Regions from separate parts of the Azospirillum brasilense genome, predicted to be linked through region 1. Evidence: predicted binding sites of a transcription regulator. Region 1 holds the regulator's gene; the other holds the start of a gene.
What was found. Region 1 encodes LexA, which represses DNA repair genes until DNA is damaged. Its sites were predicted from a motif close to ATGTTCTANTTTGGTTC; they were not measured.
Positions count from the first base shown of each region.

Region 2: the regulator LexA is predicted to act here: its motif matches at 4,385-4,401, upstream of recA (recombinase RecA).

Region 1 is NZ_CP032345.1:2,778,155-2,785,291, reverse strand. Features, by position in the region: gene moaC (cyclic pyranopterin monophosphate synthase MoaC) at 1-387, shown strand, start outside; gene D3869_RS13280 (molybdopterin molybdotransferase MoeA) at 387-1,604, shown strand; gene lexA (transcriptional repressor LexA) at 1,773-2,471, shown strand; gene D3869_RS13270 (ComEC/Rec2 family competence protein) at 2,497-4,698, opposite strand; gene gltX (glutamate--tRNA ligase) at 4,839-6,251, shown strand; gene gltA (citrate synthase) at 6,346-7,137, shown strand, end outside.
Region 2 is NZ_CP032345.1:705,070-712,206, reverse strand. Features, by position in the region: gene fliR (flagellar biosynthetic protein FliR) at 1-25, shown strand, start outside; gene flhB (flagellar biosynthesis protein FlhB) at 41-1,117, shown strand; gene D3869_RS03525 (hybrid sensor histidine kinase/response regulator) at 1,168-3,693, shown strand; gene D3869_RS03520 (class I SAM-dependent methyltransferase) at 3,706-4,209, opposite strand; gene recA (recombinase RecA) at 4,478-5,557, shown strand; gene D3869_RS03510 (bleomycin resistance protein) at 5,837-6,220, shown strand; gene alaS (alanine--tRNA ligase) at 6,563-7,137, shown strand, end outside.

The DNA.
Region 1 (7,137 bases):
GGCTCCGTCCTGATGCAGCCGGAAACGCTGGCGCTCATCCTGCAAGGCGGCGTCAAGAAGGGCGACGTCCTGTCGGTGGCCCGGCTGGCCGGCATCATGGGGGCCAAGCGCACGCCGGACCTGATCCCGCTGTGCCACCCGCTGATGCTGACCTCGGTCAAGGTGGACCTGACCTGCGACCCCGAGCGCAACGCCGTGGACATCACCGCCACCTGCAAGCTGAGGGGGCAGACCGGGGTGGAGATGGAGGCGCTGACCGCCGTGTCGATCGCCGCACTCACCGTCTACGACATGTGCAAGGCGGTGGACCGCGGCATGACCATCACCGAGGTGACGCTGCTCCACAAGGCCGGCGGCAAGAGCGGCGAATGGGGGAGCGCGGCCTGATGCTGCAGGTCGGTGAAGCCCGCGCCCGCATCCTCGCCGCCTTCACCGCCCTGCCGGCGGAGACGGTGCCGCTGCCCGACGCGCTGGGGCGCGTCCTGGCGGAGCCCGCCGTCGCCCGGCTGACCCAGCCGCCCTTCGCCGCCGCCGCCATGGACGGCTGGGCCGTCCGCGCCGCCGACATCGTCCAGGCGTCGGAGACTGCGCCCGTCACCCTGCGCCGGATCGGCGAGTCGGCGGCCGGCCACGCCTTCGCCGGATCGCTCGGCGCGGGCGAGGCCGTGCGCATCTTCACCGGCGCCCCCCTGCCCGCCGGGGCCGACGCCGTGGTGATGCAGGAGGATTGCGAGGACGCCGGGGATCGCGTGCGCGTCGGGCGCGCCGTGCCCGCGGGCCGCTTCATCCGCCCCGCCGGTCTGGACTTCACCGCGGGAGAGGAGTTGCTTCCCAAGGGACGGCTGCTCACCGCCCGTGACGTCGCCCTGGCCGCCGCGGCCAACCTGCCCTGGCTGCGCGTCCACCGTCGCCCGCGGGTCGCCGTGCTCGCCACCGGGGACGAGATCGCCCTGCCCGGCGATCCGCTGGGTCCGAGCCAGATCGTCAGCTCCAACGCGCTCGGCCTGTGCGCGCTGGTCACCAGCCAGGGCGGGCTCGCCCACAACCTCGGCGTGGCCAGGGACGATCCGGAGCATCTCGCCGCCATGGCCGCCGGGGCGGCCGGCTGCGACGTGCTGGTGACCACGGGCGGCGCCTCGCAAGGCGAACACGACCATGTGCGCGACGTGCTGGGCGGGCTGTCGCTGGACTTCTACCGGGTCGCCATGAAGCCCGGCAAACCGTTGATCTTCGGCACGGCGAACGGCGTGCCGCTGCTCGGCCTGCCCGGCAACCCGGTCTCCACCGGGGTCGCCGCCGTGCTGTTCCTGGTGCCCGTCCTCCGCCGTCTCCAGGGGCTGCCCGCCGAGAACGCCACGCTCGCGGCCCGGCTCGGCGCGCCGCTGAAGGCCAACGACGACCGCACGGATTTCCTGCGCGCCACCCTGTCCACCGGAGCGGACGGCGAGCCCGTCGCCACCCCCTTCCCGCGCCAGGACAGCGCGATGATGTCCCGGCTGGCCCGGGCCGACGCCCTGATCGTCCGCGAGCCGCAGGCAACCGCCGCCGCCGTGGGCGACCGCGTGACGGTGATCCCGTTGAGCGGCGGTGTCCTGTCGCTTTAATCCGTTCTGCACCCCCGATCCCTTTGGCAATCGCTTTGGGAGTCCTGTCCGTCGATTTGCGATTGATTTCATCCGTAGGGCTTGACGGGGGTTAAGAACCAAACTAGAACAAGATGGAACGTTTTGCTTTTGTTCCATATCTAGTGCGGAACCGGCCGGGAGGCACAAATGCTCACGCGCAAGCAGCATGAATTGCTGCTTTTCATCAACGAGCGGCTCGGGCAGGGCGGTGTGTCCCCTTCCTTCGACGAAATGAAGGACGCTCTCAACCTGAAGTCCAAGTCGGGCATCCACCGCCTGATCACCGGGCTGGAGGAGCGCGGCTTCATCCGCCGCCTGCCCCACCGCGCCCGCGCGCTGGAGGTGCTGCGCCTGCCGGAGGGGCTGGAGACCGCCCGCCCCCGGCCGCCGCGCGCCAAGTTCCAGCCCAACGTCATCAAGGGCGACTTCAGCTTCGCAGGGCGGGAAGCGAATCCGGCGTCCGAATCGGTTCAGCTTCCGCTCTACGGCCGGATCGCCGCCGGCACGCCCATCGAGGCGCTGCGCGACAGCTCCGCCTTCGTGGACATTCCGGCCGCCATGCTCGGCATGGGCGACCACTACGCGCTGGAGGTCGCCGGCGATTCCATGGTGGAGGCCGGCATCCTCGACCATGACACGGTGGTCATCCAGCGCTGCGACAGCGCGGAGAACGGCTCGATCGTCGTCGCCCTGGTCGATGACGCCGAGGTCACGCTGAAGCGCCTGCGCCGCAAGGGCAACACCGTGGCGCTCGAACCGGCCAACGCCGCCTACGAGACCCGCATCTTCGGCGCCGACCGCGTCCGGGTGCAGGGCCGCCTCGTCGGTCTGGTGCGGAAGTACTGACGGCAGGACGATCCGGGGCGGCGCTTCAGCGCGCCCCGGTCTTTCTGTCGGGCCGCATCCCGCCCATCGTCCAGGGGCGGTCGCCGCGCCGCCCACGCACGCTTTCCACCCCGATACCCTGGTCCGACAGGGTGAGCGCGTGTGCGCCCTCCCGCCGCAAGCGCCAATGGTCGATGACCAGCGGCGCCCGGCACCCGCGCGACGGAACCGCGGTCACCACCGCATCGGCCACCGCGCAATCCTCCGGCAAGGCGTCCGGCTGGCGCAGCAGCGCCACGGTCTTTCCCTGCGCGCGGTAGAGGCAGCCCAGGGCGTCGCAGCGCAGCCGCCCGTCGAGGCTGACACCGGCGAGCGGCCAGACATCCTGACCGGCCTTGTCCTCCGGCTTCTCCATGCCGTCGCGCCGCCTCCAGCTGTTGGCGACCCGCCCGTCGCTGGCGGTGGAGAGGCTGAGAATCCCCTCCGCGCTGCGCACGGCCATCAATTTTCCGTCCTCCGACACCAGAATGTCGGGCCGCGGCGCAAAGGCCGGGGCGACCATACCGCCAGCCAAGGCCACCAGCCCCAGCCAGCGCCAGCGCCCCGTCCAGATGGCCAGCCACAGCCCGCCCAGCGTGACCGCCGCGATGGCGGCGTCCGGCATGGCCGGCAGGAACGCCGTCGCTCCGGGCAGCGCCGCGGTCCGCTCCGCCGTTTCGATGACCAGCCGGACGCCCCAACTCATCGCCGTCACCGCCGGCCCCTCCAGCCCGAAGGGCAACAGCAGGTAGGAGAGCAGGCTCAAGGGCATGATCCACACCGTCGTGATGGGGATCGCCACCATGTTGGACAGCACGCCGTAAAAGGCGACCTGCTGGAAATGATAGAGCCCGTAGGGCGTCGTTGCGACCGTCGCCACCACGCTGGAAAAGGCGATGCCGCCCAGCGTCATGGCGCCCTTGCCGAGCCAGCCCATCTCGCGCCGCCGGCTCACCGCCCAGGGCGTGAAACGCTCGAAGGCGGCGATCAGGGCGACGACCGCCGCGAAGGACATCTGGAAGCTCGGCCCCAGCATCCCCTCCGGGTCGTAGAGGACGGTGACGATGCCGGCGAAGGCGACCAGCCGCATGCTGATCGGCGACCGGTCGGCGATGACCGCACCCATGACGAGGCCGGTCATCAGCACCGACCGCAGCGTCGGCAAGGGCGCCCCCACCAGCAGCGTGTAAAGGATCGCCGACAGGATGCCGGCCAGCGCCGCGATCTTCTTGATCGGCCAGCGCAGCGCGATCCAGGGAGCCAGCGCCAGCAGCGCCCGCACCACCCAGAAGACGATCCCGGCGGCGATGCCGACATGCAGGCCGGAAATGGACAGGAGGTGCGCCAGACCGCTGTCGCGGAAGGCGTCCATCATCGGCTCGGGAATCGCCGCCGCGTCGCCGTTCAGCAGGGCGGCGGTGACGCTGGCCTCCGCGGGGTCGGTCACGGCGGCGCGCACCCGCTCGGCGATGGCGGCGCGCGCCCGCTCGAAGGCCACGGTCACCCGGCGCCAGCCGCCGGGCGGCGGCGCCTCCTGCACGACGGGGGCCCCCATGACGAAGCCGACCGCGCCAAAGCCTTCGAAATAGGCGCGCCGCTGCAGGTCGAACGCCCCCGGCTCCGCCGGGGCGGCCGGCGGGTGGAGCATGGCGCGCAGCCGGACCACCGTCCCGGCCTCCGGCGGGGTCACCTTGGCCGGCAGATGCAGGCGCACCCGCTCCGGCGTCGCTTCCGGGGCCAGCCGCTCCACCGTCGGCTCCCCGATCATCAGCCGCGCGCCGGTGGGCTGCCGTTCGACCGCCAGCACCCGCCCGGTGACCTGCACCGGGCCAAGCTCGCGCGTCAGCATCGGCGCCGCCGCCGCCAGGCTGTGCAGTTGCGCCGCGGCGAAGCCCAGAGCGACGCTCAACAACCCCAACAGCAGGACGACCGGCGCCAGACGCCGCCGCGCCAGCCACAGCAGAACCAGACAGCCAGCCGCAGCGCCCGGCCCCAGCCAGGGCGGCGGCTCGGCGGACAGGCCGAAATACAGCGCCACGCCCGCCCCGGTTCCCACCGGCAGCCAAAGCGCCCAGCGCTCCCGCTCCGCGGCGAGGCATCCCAGAGCCGCCGCGGCAAGGCGCGTGGCGACGCCGCGACGGACCGGAGCGGCATCGCCCTCCTCCGCCGCCATACCCCCGGCTATGCCCTCTTCAACCCCGTGGGCCATACTGTCGCCTATGCGCGCAAGGCAAATGCCTCCGGCGCCGTTAATGTGTTACACCACCGCACCACCGCAGTCGCACCGCAGCAGCCACAGCGCGGCCGCCGCAGCACTGTAGCAGCGCCGAACCCGGAATTGAGCCACCCATGACCGTCGTCACCCGTTTCGCCCCGTCGCCCACCGGCTTTCTCCACATCGGCGGTGCCCGCACCGCGCTGTTCAACTGGCTGTACGCCCGCCGCAACGGTGGCACGTACCTGTTGCGCATCGAGGACACCGACCGCCAGCGCTCGACGGACGCCGCGGTGGACGCCATTCTCGACGGCCTGACCTGGCTCGGCCTCGACTGGGACGGCGACGCGGTCAGCCAGTTCGCCCGCAAGGACCGCCACGCCGAGGTGGCGCAGCAGATGCTGGCCGCCGGCCGCGCCTATTACTGCTACGCGAGCCCCGAGGAGTTGGAGGAGATGCGCGCCGCCCAGAAGGCCGCCGGCCAGCCGGTGCGCTACGACGGGCGCTGGCGCGACCGCGACCCGTCGGAGGCGCCGGCCGGCGTGAAGCCGGTGATCCGCCTGAAGGCGCCGCAGGAGGGCGAGACGGTTCTGAAGGACCGCGTCCAGGGCGAGGTGACGGTGCAGAACGCCCAGCTCGACGACCTGATCCTGCTGCGCGCCGACGGCACCCCGACCTATCTGCTGGCGGTGGTGGTGGACGACCACGACATGGGCGTCACCCACGTCATCCGCGGCGACGACCATCTGACCAACACCTTCCGCCAGATCCAGATCTACAACGCCATGGGCTGGGACCTGCCGGAGTTCGGCCACATCCCGCTGATCCACGGTCCGGACGGCGCCAAGCTGTCGAAGCGCCACGGCGCGCTGGGCGTCGACGCCTACCGCGACATGGGCTACCTGCCGGAGGCGATCCGCAACTACCTGCTGCGGCTCGGCTGGGCGCACGGCGACGACGAGATCATCTCGACCGAACAGGCCGTGGAGTGGTTCAACCTGGAGGGCATCGGGCGCTCCCCCTCGCGCTTCGACTTCGCCAAGCTGGAGAACCTGAACGCCCACTACATGCGGCAGGCCGACGACGCCCGCCTCGTGGGTCTGGCCGCGCCGCGGCTTGAAGCCGAGCTTGGCCGCGCGCTGACCGAGTCGGAGCGCGATCTGCTGACCCGCGCCATGAACGGGCTGAAGCAGCGCGCCCGCACCGTCGTCGATCTCGCCCAGAGCGCCCGCTTCTACCTCGCCGCCCGTCCGCTGGCGATGGACGAGAAGGCCGCCGCGCTGTTGGACGAGAAGGGCCGCGGCGTCCTGACCGACCTCGCCGCCCGTTTCGAGGCGGAGGCGGATTTCACCGCCGCCGCGCTTGAGGCGCTGGTGCGCGCCTTCGCCGAGGAACGGGGCGAGAAGCTGGGCAAGATCGCCCAGCCGCTGCGCGCCGCGCTCACCGGTTCCACCGTGTCGCCGCCGATCTTCGAGGTGGCGGAGCTTCTCGGCCGGGCGGAAACGCTGGCCCGGATGAAGGATGCCGCAACTGCAGCACGGGGATAACTTCCGTGCGTTGATATCCGCCCGGCATAGAACTATGCTGCGCGCATTCGAAAAGGGCGTTAAGCCCCAACCCTAAAGATAAGGACGTGCCGAGATGACCCAAACCGCGGACAAGGCCGATACCTTCACCCTGATCGACAACCGGACTGGAAAGCAGGTCAGCCTGCCCGTGATGAAGGGAAGCACGGGTCCGGACGTGATCGACATCCGCAAGCTCTACGCCGAGACCGGTTGTTTCACCTACGATCCGGGTTTCACTTCGACGGGCAGCTGCGAGTCCAAGATCACCTACATCGACGGTGATGAGGGTGTTCTGCTGCACCGCGGTTACGCCATCGACGACCTTGCCGAGCACGCGACCTTCCCGGAGGTCTGCTTCCTCCTCCTCAACAACCACCTGCCGAACGCCGCCGAGAAGGAAGAGTTCGAGGGCATCCTGCGCAGCCACTCGATGGTGCATGAGCAGCTGACCCGCTTCTACAGCGGCTTCCGCCGCGACGCCCACCCGATGGCGGTTCTCTGCGGCGTGACCGGCGCCCTCTCGGCCTTCTACCACGACTCGACCGACATCGAGGACCCGGTGCAGCGCAAGATCGCCGCGCACCGCCTGATCGCCAAGATCCCGGCGATCGCCGCGATGGCCTACAAGTACTCGGTCGGCCAGCCGTTCATGTACCCGCGCAACGACCTGTCGTATGCCGAGAACTTCCTCTACATGACCTTCGGCACGCCGTGCGAGCCGTACAAGGTCAACCCGGTCCTGTCCAAGGCGATGGACAAGATCTTCATCCTGCACGCCGACCACGAGCAGAACGCCTCGACCTCGACCGTCCGTCTGGCCGGCTCGTCGGGCGCCAACCCGTTCGCCTGCATCGCCGCCGGCATC
Region 2 (7,137 bases), 870 kb from region 1:
CGTCGACTTCCTGAGACCGGGCTGAGCGGGGAGGGATCCGGTGTCCGAAGACGCGGATGAATCATCCAAAACAGAAGAGCCGACGCAAAAGAAGCTCGACGAGGCCCACAAGCAGGGCCAGTTCGCGATGACCCAGGAAATCGGCAACTGGCTGATGATCGCCGCGGCGCTGGTGATCCTGGTCACGACCCTGCCCGGAACGCTGAAGGGCATGGTGCCCCGCCTGAACTTCTTTTTCGAGAATCTGGACCAGATCCCCATGGACCAGGGCGGGGTCGGCGCCGTGCTGATGCGGGTGATGAAGGACATCCTGTGGGCGTTGTGGCTGCCCATCCTGTTCCTGCTGTTCGCCGGGGTGATCGGCACGATCGGGCAGAAGGGCTTCAACGTCTCCTGGGAACTGATCACGCCGAAGTTCAGCAAGCTGAACCCGATCTCCGGCATCGCCAACCTGTTCAGCGCCCAGAAGGGCGTCGACCTGCTGAAGAGCCTGGCCAAGGTCGCGGTGGTCGGCGTGGTCGCCTACATCGCGCTTCAGCCGATGATGCTCACCATCGGGCATTTCATCGGCATCGACATGATGATGCTGCTCCGCGAGATGGACGGCCTGACCTTCCGGCTGCTGTCCGGCGTGCTGGCCATTCTGACCCTGATCGCCGGGGCCGACCTGTTCTGGCAGCGCCACAGCTTCGACAAGAAGATGCGCATGACCAAGCAGGAGGTGAAGGACGAGCACAAGCAGGCCGAAGGCGACCCGCACGTGAAGGGCCGCATCCGCCAGTTGCGGTTCGAGCGGGCGCGCAAGCGCATGATGGCGGCGGTGCCCGGCGCCGACGTGGTGGTGACCAACCCGACCCACTTCGCCGTCGCGCTCAAATACGACTCCTCCACCATGGGTGCTCCGATGGTGGTGGCGAAGGGCGCCGACGCCGTCGCCTTCAAGATCCGCGAGATCGCCGAGGAGAACGGCGTGCCGGTGATGGAAAATCCGCCCCTCGCCCGTGCGCTCTATGCCGCATGCGATATCGACGAGGAGGTTCCGTCCGAGCACTATCGCGCCGTGGCGGAAGTCATTACCTATGTCTTCAAGCTGAAAGGACGCGCGGTGCGGAACTGAGGACCGTTCCCGGACCTTTCCTTGCGGCGAACGGCTGACCTGGAGTTCCGGTGGACGACACGACCTCTTCCTTTGCCGACAGCGCTCCCGCCGGCCACCGCAGCGATGGTGCCGCGGGGGTGGCGGAACGGCCCGGCGGCGCCGTCGCCACCGGGGTGCTCGCGGTGCTTCTCGTGGCCGGGCTGGTGGCGGCGGGAACCGGGGTGATCCTGGACCGCGACCCGCTGGCCTGGGCCGGTCTGACCGCCGCGGGGACCGGGGCCCTGGCCCTGGCGCTCCGCATGGTCCGCGCGCGCCGGCGGGCGGCCCGCGTCGGCGCGCTGCTGGGAAGCGCGCTGGAGGGGCTTCCGTCCGGCCAGCTCGTCTGCGACGGGGCCGGGCATGTGGTCTTCGTCAACAGCACCTTCCGTTCGCTGACCGGCTGGAGCGAGGGCGAGCCGCCGCTGCGTGCGCTCGAACGCCAGTTCGCCGACGATGCGGACAGCGCCGACGCCTTCCGACGCCTGTGCGAGCGCGTGAAGGGCGGCTATTCCGGCTCCATCGAGCTGGCGGTCCGCCAGCAGGGCCGTGCCGCCGAATGGCGCCGCATCCAGGGCCAGCCCATCGACGGGCACGCCGGGGCGGTGATGTGGCGCGTCGAGGACATCACCGCGCGGCGCGAGCTGGAGCAGGTGACGCGGCGCGAGCAGACCCAGCTCGTCGATTTCATGGACCACGCGCCGATCGGCTTCTTCTCGGTGGACCAGGACGGGCATTTCCAGTTCGTCAACGCGACCCTGGCGAAGTGGCTGGGCTGCGCGCCGGAGGAGCTGGTCGAGGGCGGCCGCCGCCTGCACGACGTGCTGGCCCACCCGCCCGCCGCCTCCGCTCCCTACGACCTCCTGGAGGGTGGGGGGCTGGAGCAGCGTGGCGAGATCGCCATGCACGGGCTCCAGGGACGCCGCTTCCAGGCCTATGTCGCGCAGAGCGTGGTGAGGGGCGAGGACGGGCGGATTTCCCACACCCGCTCGGTCGTGCGCGACCTGACGCCGGAGCGCGAGTGGCAGGAGGCCCTGCGCCTGTCCGAGCAGCGCTTCCAGCGCTTTTTCGAGGACGCGCCCATCGGCATCGCGCTGGTGGACGAGGGCGGGCGGCTGGCCGAATGCAACCAGGCCTTCCTGGCGCTGATCGGCAGCGAGGCCGGCAACGTCCTCGGGCGGGGCATGGCCGACCTGATCGTCCCGGCGGAGCGCGCCATGGTGACCGAGCGGCTGACCGCCGTGCAAGGCGGCGCCAACCCCGCCGCCCCGCTGGAGGTGCGGCTGACCGGCGGGCGCGAGCTGGTGGCCCAGCTCTACGCGCGGCGGCTCGGAGGGGTGGGGCCGGAAGGGGCGGCGGGGCTGATCCTGCATTTCATCGACATGACCGAGCGCAAGGGGCTGGAGGCCCAGTTCGCCCAGTCGCAGAAGATGCAGGCGGTCGGCCAGCTGGCCGGCGGCGTCGCCCACGACTTCAACAACCTGCTGACCGCGATGATCGGCTTCTGCGATCTGCTGCTGCTGCGCCACAAGCCGGGCGACCAGTCCTTCAGCGACATCATGCAGATCAAGCAGAACGCCAACCGCGCGGCCAACCTCGTGCGGCAGCTTCTGGCCTTCTCGCGCCAGCAGACGCTTCAGCCGCGCATCCTGAGCGTGACCGACGTCTTGGCCGAGCTTGGCAACCTGATGCGCCGGCTGATCGGCGAGAACATCGAGCTGAAGATGCTCCACGGCCGGGACATCGGCTACGTCAAGGTCGACCAGAACCAGCTGGAGCAGGTCATCATCAACCTCGTGGTCAACGCGCGCGACGCCATGGCCGGGGGCGGGCGGCTGACCATCGTCACCTCCAACCATGTGGTCGAGCTGGCGCAGCGCCGTGAGCACGAGACGATACCGGCCGGCGAGTATGTGTCCATCGAGGTGATCGACACCGGCTGCGGCATCCCCAGGGAGAATCTCCAGCGCATCTTCGAGCCCTTCTTCACCACCAAGGGCGTGGGGTCTGGCACCGGGCTGGGCTTGTCCACCGTCTACGGCATCGTCCGCCAGACCGGCGGCTTCGTGCTGGTCGAATCGGAGAAGGGGGAGGGGACGACCTTCACCATCCTGCTGCCCCGCCACAAGGGCGAGGCCCGTCCCGACCAGGGCGAGCCGCGGGAACGGCGCGGCAGCGACCTGACCGGTTCCGGCACCATCATGCTGGTCGAGGACGAGGACGCCGTGCGCGTCTTCTCCGCCCGCGCGCTGCGCAACAAGGGCTATCAGGTGCTGGAGGCCAAGAACGGCGAGGCGGCGTTGCAGCAGATCGGCACGGACGGCAGCCGCATCGACCTGCTGATCACCGACGTGGTGATGCCGCAGATGGACGGACCGACCCTGGCCCGCCATGTCCGGCAAATGCGCCCGGACATGCGGGTGATCTTCATCTCCGGCTACGCCGAGGATCGGCTGGGCGAGATCGACGGGGTCGAGGTCGCCCACTTCCTGCCCAAGCCCTTCTCCCTGAAGCAGCTCGCCTCCAAGGTGAAGGAGGTCATCCGCGACGGGAAGTGACGGGGCGGGGCCTTATCCGACGCGCCAGCCGTGATAGGCCCAGCGGTCCGTTCCCGGCACGTCGAGAGCCTCCCACCCGCGACGCCCGGCGCCGATCGGGCGGTCCGACAGGACGAGGGCGCCCGGCGCCAGGAAGGGTTCGATCAACCCGCCGATCCACTGGCGGATGCCGTCCTCCGCGTCCTCCCGCGCGCTGCCGATGTCGGCGTGGGCCAGCCGCACCGCGCCGTGGAAGCGCTCCGCCGCGGCCGGCAGCGTGTCGCGGAAGTCACCCAGGAGCAGCCGGTCCTCGTCCGGGCGCAGGGACGCGGGAACACGCGCCCACATATCGAACACCAGGATGTCGCGCGGCGGGAACAGGTGGCGCAGATGGTCGTAGGTGCGGCCCTTTCCCAGACCGATTTCCATCACCAGGCCGGGGGTCCCAGCGACGCAGCCGGCGGCCCAGCCGAGCGCGACGCGCTGGGTGGTGAGGCGGTCGATCATCCGGTCGAGCGTGGAGTGGGCGGTCGTCATGTGTGGCTTTTCGGGGTGTCGTTGGCGGAGCATCTCCTCATGAACGCCGCAGTTGGAATTCCGTTGCATCGCTTCCGGACGGTCATGGCGCCAGAGGCGAATGGTCATTGCACAGCGCCGGATCGTTCCTAACTTGCGATGAGAACATTCGCGGAACTTAGAGCTTTGCGCAGGAGAACAAAGCTGGTACATTCCCTCTCACCGAATGACCGTTGGTGAGATCGTTGGCCCTGGGGCCGCGGATGTGATCTAACAAGGGGAGACGGGCATGTCGTCCGCACAGCTTCGTTTGGTCGAGAAGGATTCCATGGATAAGCAGAAGGCCCTGGATGCCGCTCTGGCGCAGATCGAGCGCGCCTTTGGCAAGGGCTCGATCATGAAGCTCGGCGCCCGCGAGAACACGGTCGAGACGGAGGTGGTTTCCACCGGCTCGCTCGGCCTCGACATCGCGCTGGGCATCGGCGGCCTGCCGCGCGGCCGCATCATCGAGATCTACGGACCGGAAAGCTCGGGCAAGACGACGCTGGCGCTGCACGCCATCGCCCAGGCCCAGAAGGGCGGCGGCACCTGCGCCTTCGTGGACGCGGAGCACGCCCTGGACCCGTCCTACGCCCGCAAGCTGGGCGTGAACGTGGATGAGCTGCTGATCTCCCAGCCCGACGCCGGCGAGCAGGCGTTGGAGATCGCCGACACGCTGGTGCGCTCCGGCGCCGTCGACGTGCTGGTGGTCGACTCGGTGGCCGCCCTGGTGCCGCGCGCCGAGCTGGAAGGCGAGATGGGCGACAGCCACGTCGGCCTGCACGCCCGCCTGATGAGCCAGGCGCTGCGCAAGCTGACCGGCTCCATCGCCAAGTCGAACTGCCTGGTGATCTTCATCAACCAGATCCGCCTGAAGATCGGCGTGATGTTCGGCAACCCGGAGACGACGACCGGCGGCAACGCGCTGAAGTTCTACGCCTCCGTCCGTCTGGACATCCGCCGCATCGGCGCGATCAAGGACCGCGAGACGGTGGTGGGCAACCAGACCCGCGTGAAGGTGGTGAAGAACAAGATGGCCCCGCCGTTCCGCGTGGTCGAGTTCGACATCATGTACGGCGAGGGCGTGTCGAAGGTGGGCGAGCTTCTCGACCTCGGAATCCAGGCCGGCGTGGTGGAGAAGTCAGGCGCGTGGTTCAGCTACGACGGCACCCGCATCGGCCAGGGCCGCGAGAACGCCAAGAACTACTTGCGCAACAACCCGGCCACGGCCGACGCCATCGAGGCGAAGATCCGCGGCAACGCCGGCCTTGTCGCCGACGCGATGATGGGCACCCCGGAAACCGACGGGGACGCCGCCACGCCGGAGTGATCCGGGGATGCGACCTCGTGGATGGAGGTCCCTGACGAAGCCATCCAGGGAAAGGGCGCCACTCCACAGGGTGGCGCCTTTTTCATGCGTCATTCCGGCGGCGGCGCCCTTCGGTCGGCTGTTTGTATTTCGTGGTTGGAGAGCAAACGGGGCGCGAGCAAACAGCACGGCGCATTCTTCCGTTTCCAAGCCTCGCTGAGGTCGGACCCCTCAGGCTTGTGCTTCGCCGCGCCTCTCCTGCATCATGCGCCACGGTTGGCGAACGGGGATGACGGCATCATGGCTGTGCAGTTCGAACGGGTAACGCCGATTTTGCCGGTCCGGGACGTCCGCGCAGCGCTCGCCCATTACCGGCGTCTTGGCTTCGAGGCGTCCGCCTACAACGATACGGATGAGGACCCCATTTATGGTTTTCTTGTCTGGGGCGACGTGAGTCTTCACTTGACGCTGGTTCCCGACCTGGAGCCAGCACGCTCAACCACAGCCTGCTATCTCTACGTCAACGACGCTGACGCGTTGCATGCGGCGTGGCAGGCCGCCAAAGTCGATGGTCGTCTGACCGCCCCGGCCGACACGCCCTATGGCCTGCGCGAGTTTGCCCATATCGATCCGGACGGCAATCTGCTGCGGATCGGCGCGCCCATAACTCCGAATTCCAGATAAGGTCGCGGCCGGTCTGCCAGTTCCTTCCATCGAGGTCCGTTTCTGAACCAGCATGCAAATTGAGACGGGCGTGCGAGCACGCACTCGCCGACGCTTGGCCTGACTATGCGCTCGGACGCAGCGATCCGCCGAGCTTTCTCGATCCGGACATGCCCTGCTTCTTCTCCAACGCCTGATGGAGCGAGGTCGGGCCACGCGCTTCTCGCCATCCTCACGCGCTTTCGTTCCAGTGACGGGCACTCTGTGGACAGCCACCGCAAGTCACGTTAAAAGCACGGTTCGGCCGCAGAACAAGGCCGCGCCGCCGATTGTAGCCGACCGTAGCCGGAGCCTGGACAGCTTATGAAGACCGCCAACGACATCCGCCGCACGTTCCTGGACTTTTTCGCGAAGAACGGCCACCAGATCGTGGAGTCGTCGCCGCTGGTTCCGCGCAACGACCCGACGCTGATGTTCACGAACGCCGGCATGGTGCAGTTCAAGAACGTCTTCACCGGGGCGGAGCAGCGGCCCTATTCACGGGCGACCACCTCGCAGAAGTGCGTGCGCGCGGGCGGCAAGCACAACGACCTGGACAATGTCGGCTACACGGCGCGGCACCACACCTTCTTCGAGATGCTGGGCAACTTCTCGTTCGGCGACTACTTCAAGGACGACGCGATCGCCTTCGCCTGGAATCTCGTGACGAAGGAGTTCGGGCTGCCGGCGGACAAGCTGCTGGTCACCGTCCACAGCTCCGACGAGGACGCGGCGGGCATCTGGCGCAAGGTCGCCGGCCTGTCGGACGACCGCATCATCCGCATCCCGACCGACGACAATTTCTGGCGCATGGGCGACACCGGCCCCTGCGGCCCCTGCTCGGAGATCTTCTTCGACCATGGTCCGCACATCGCCGGCGGTCCTCCGGGTTCGCCCGA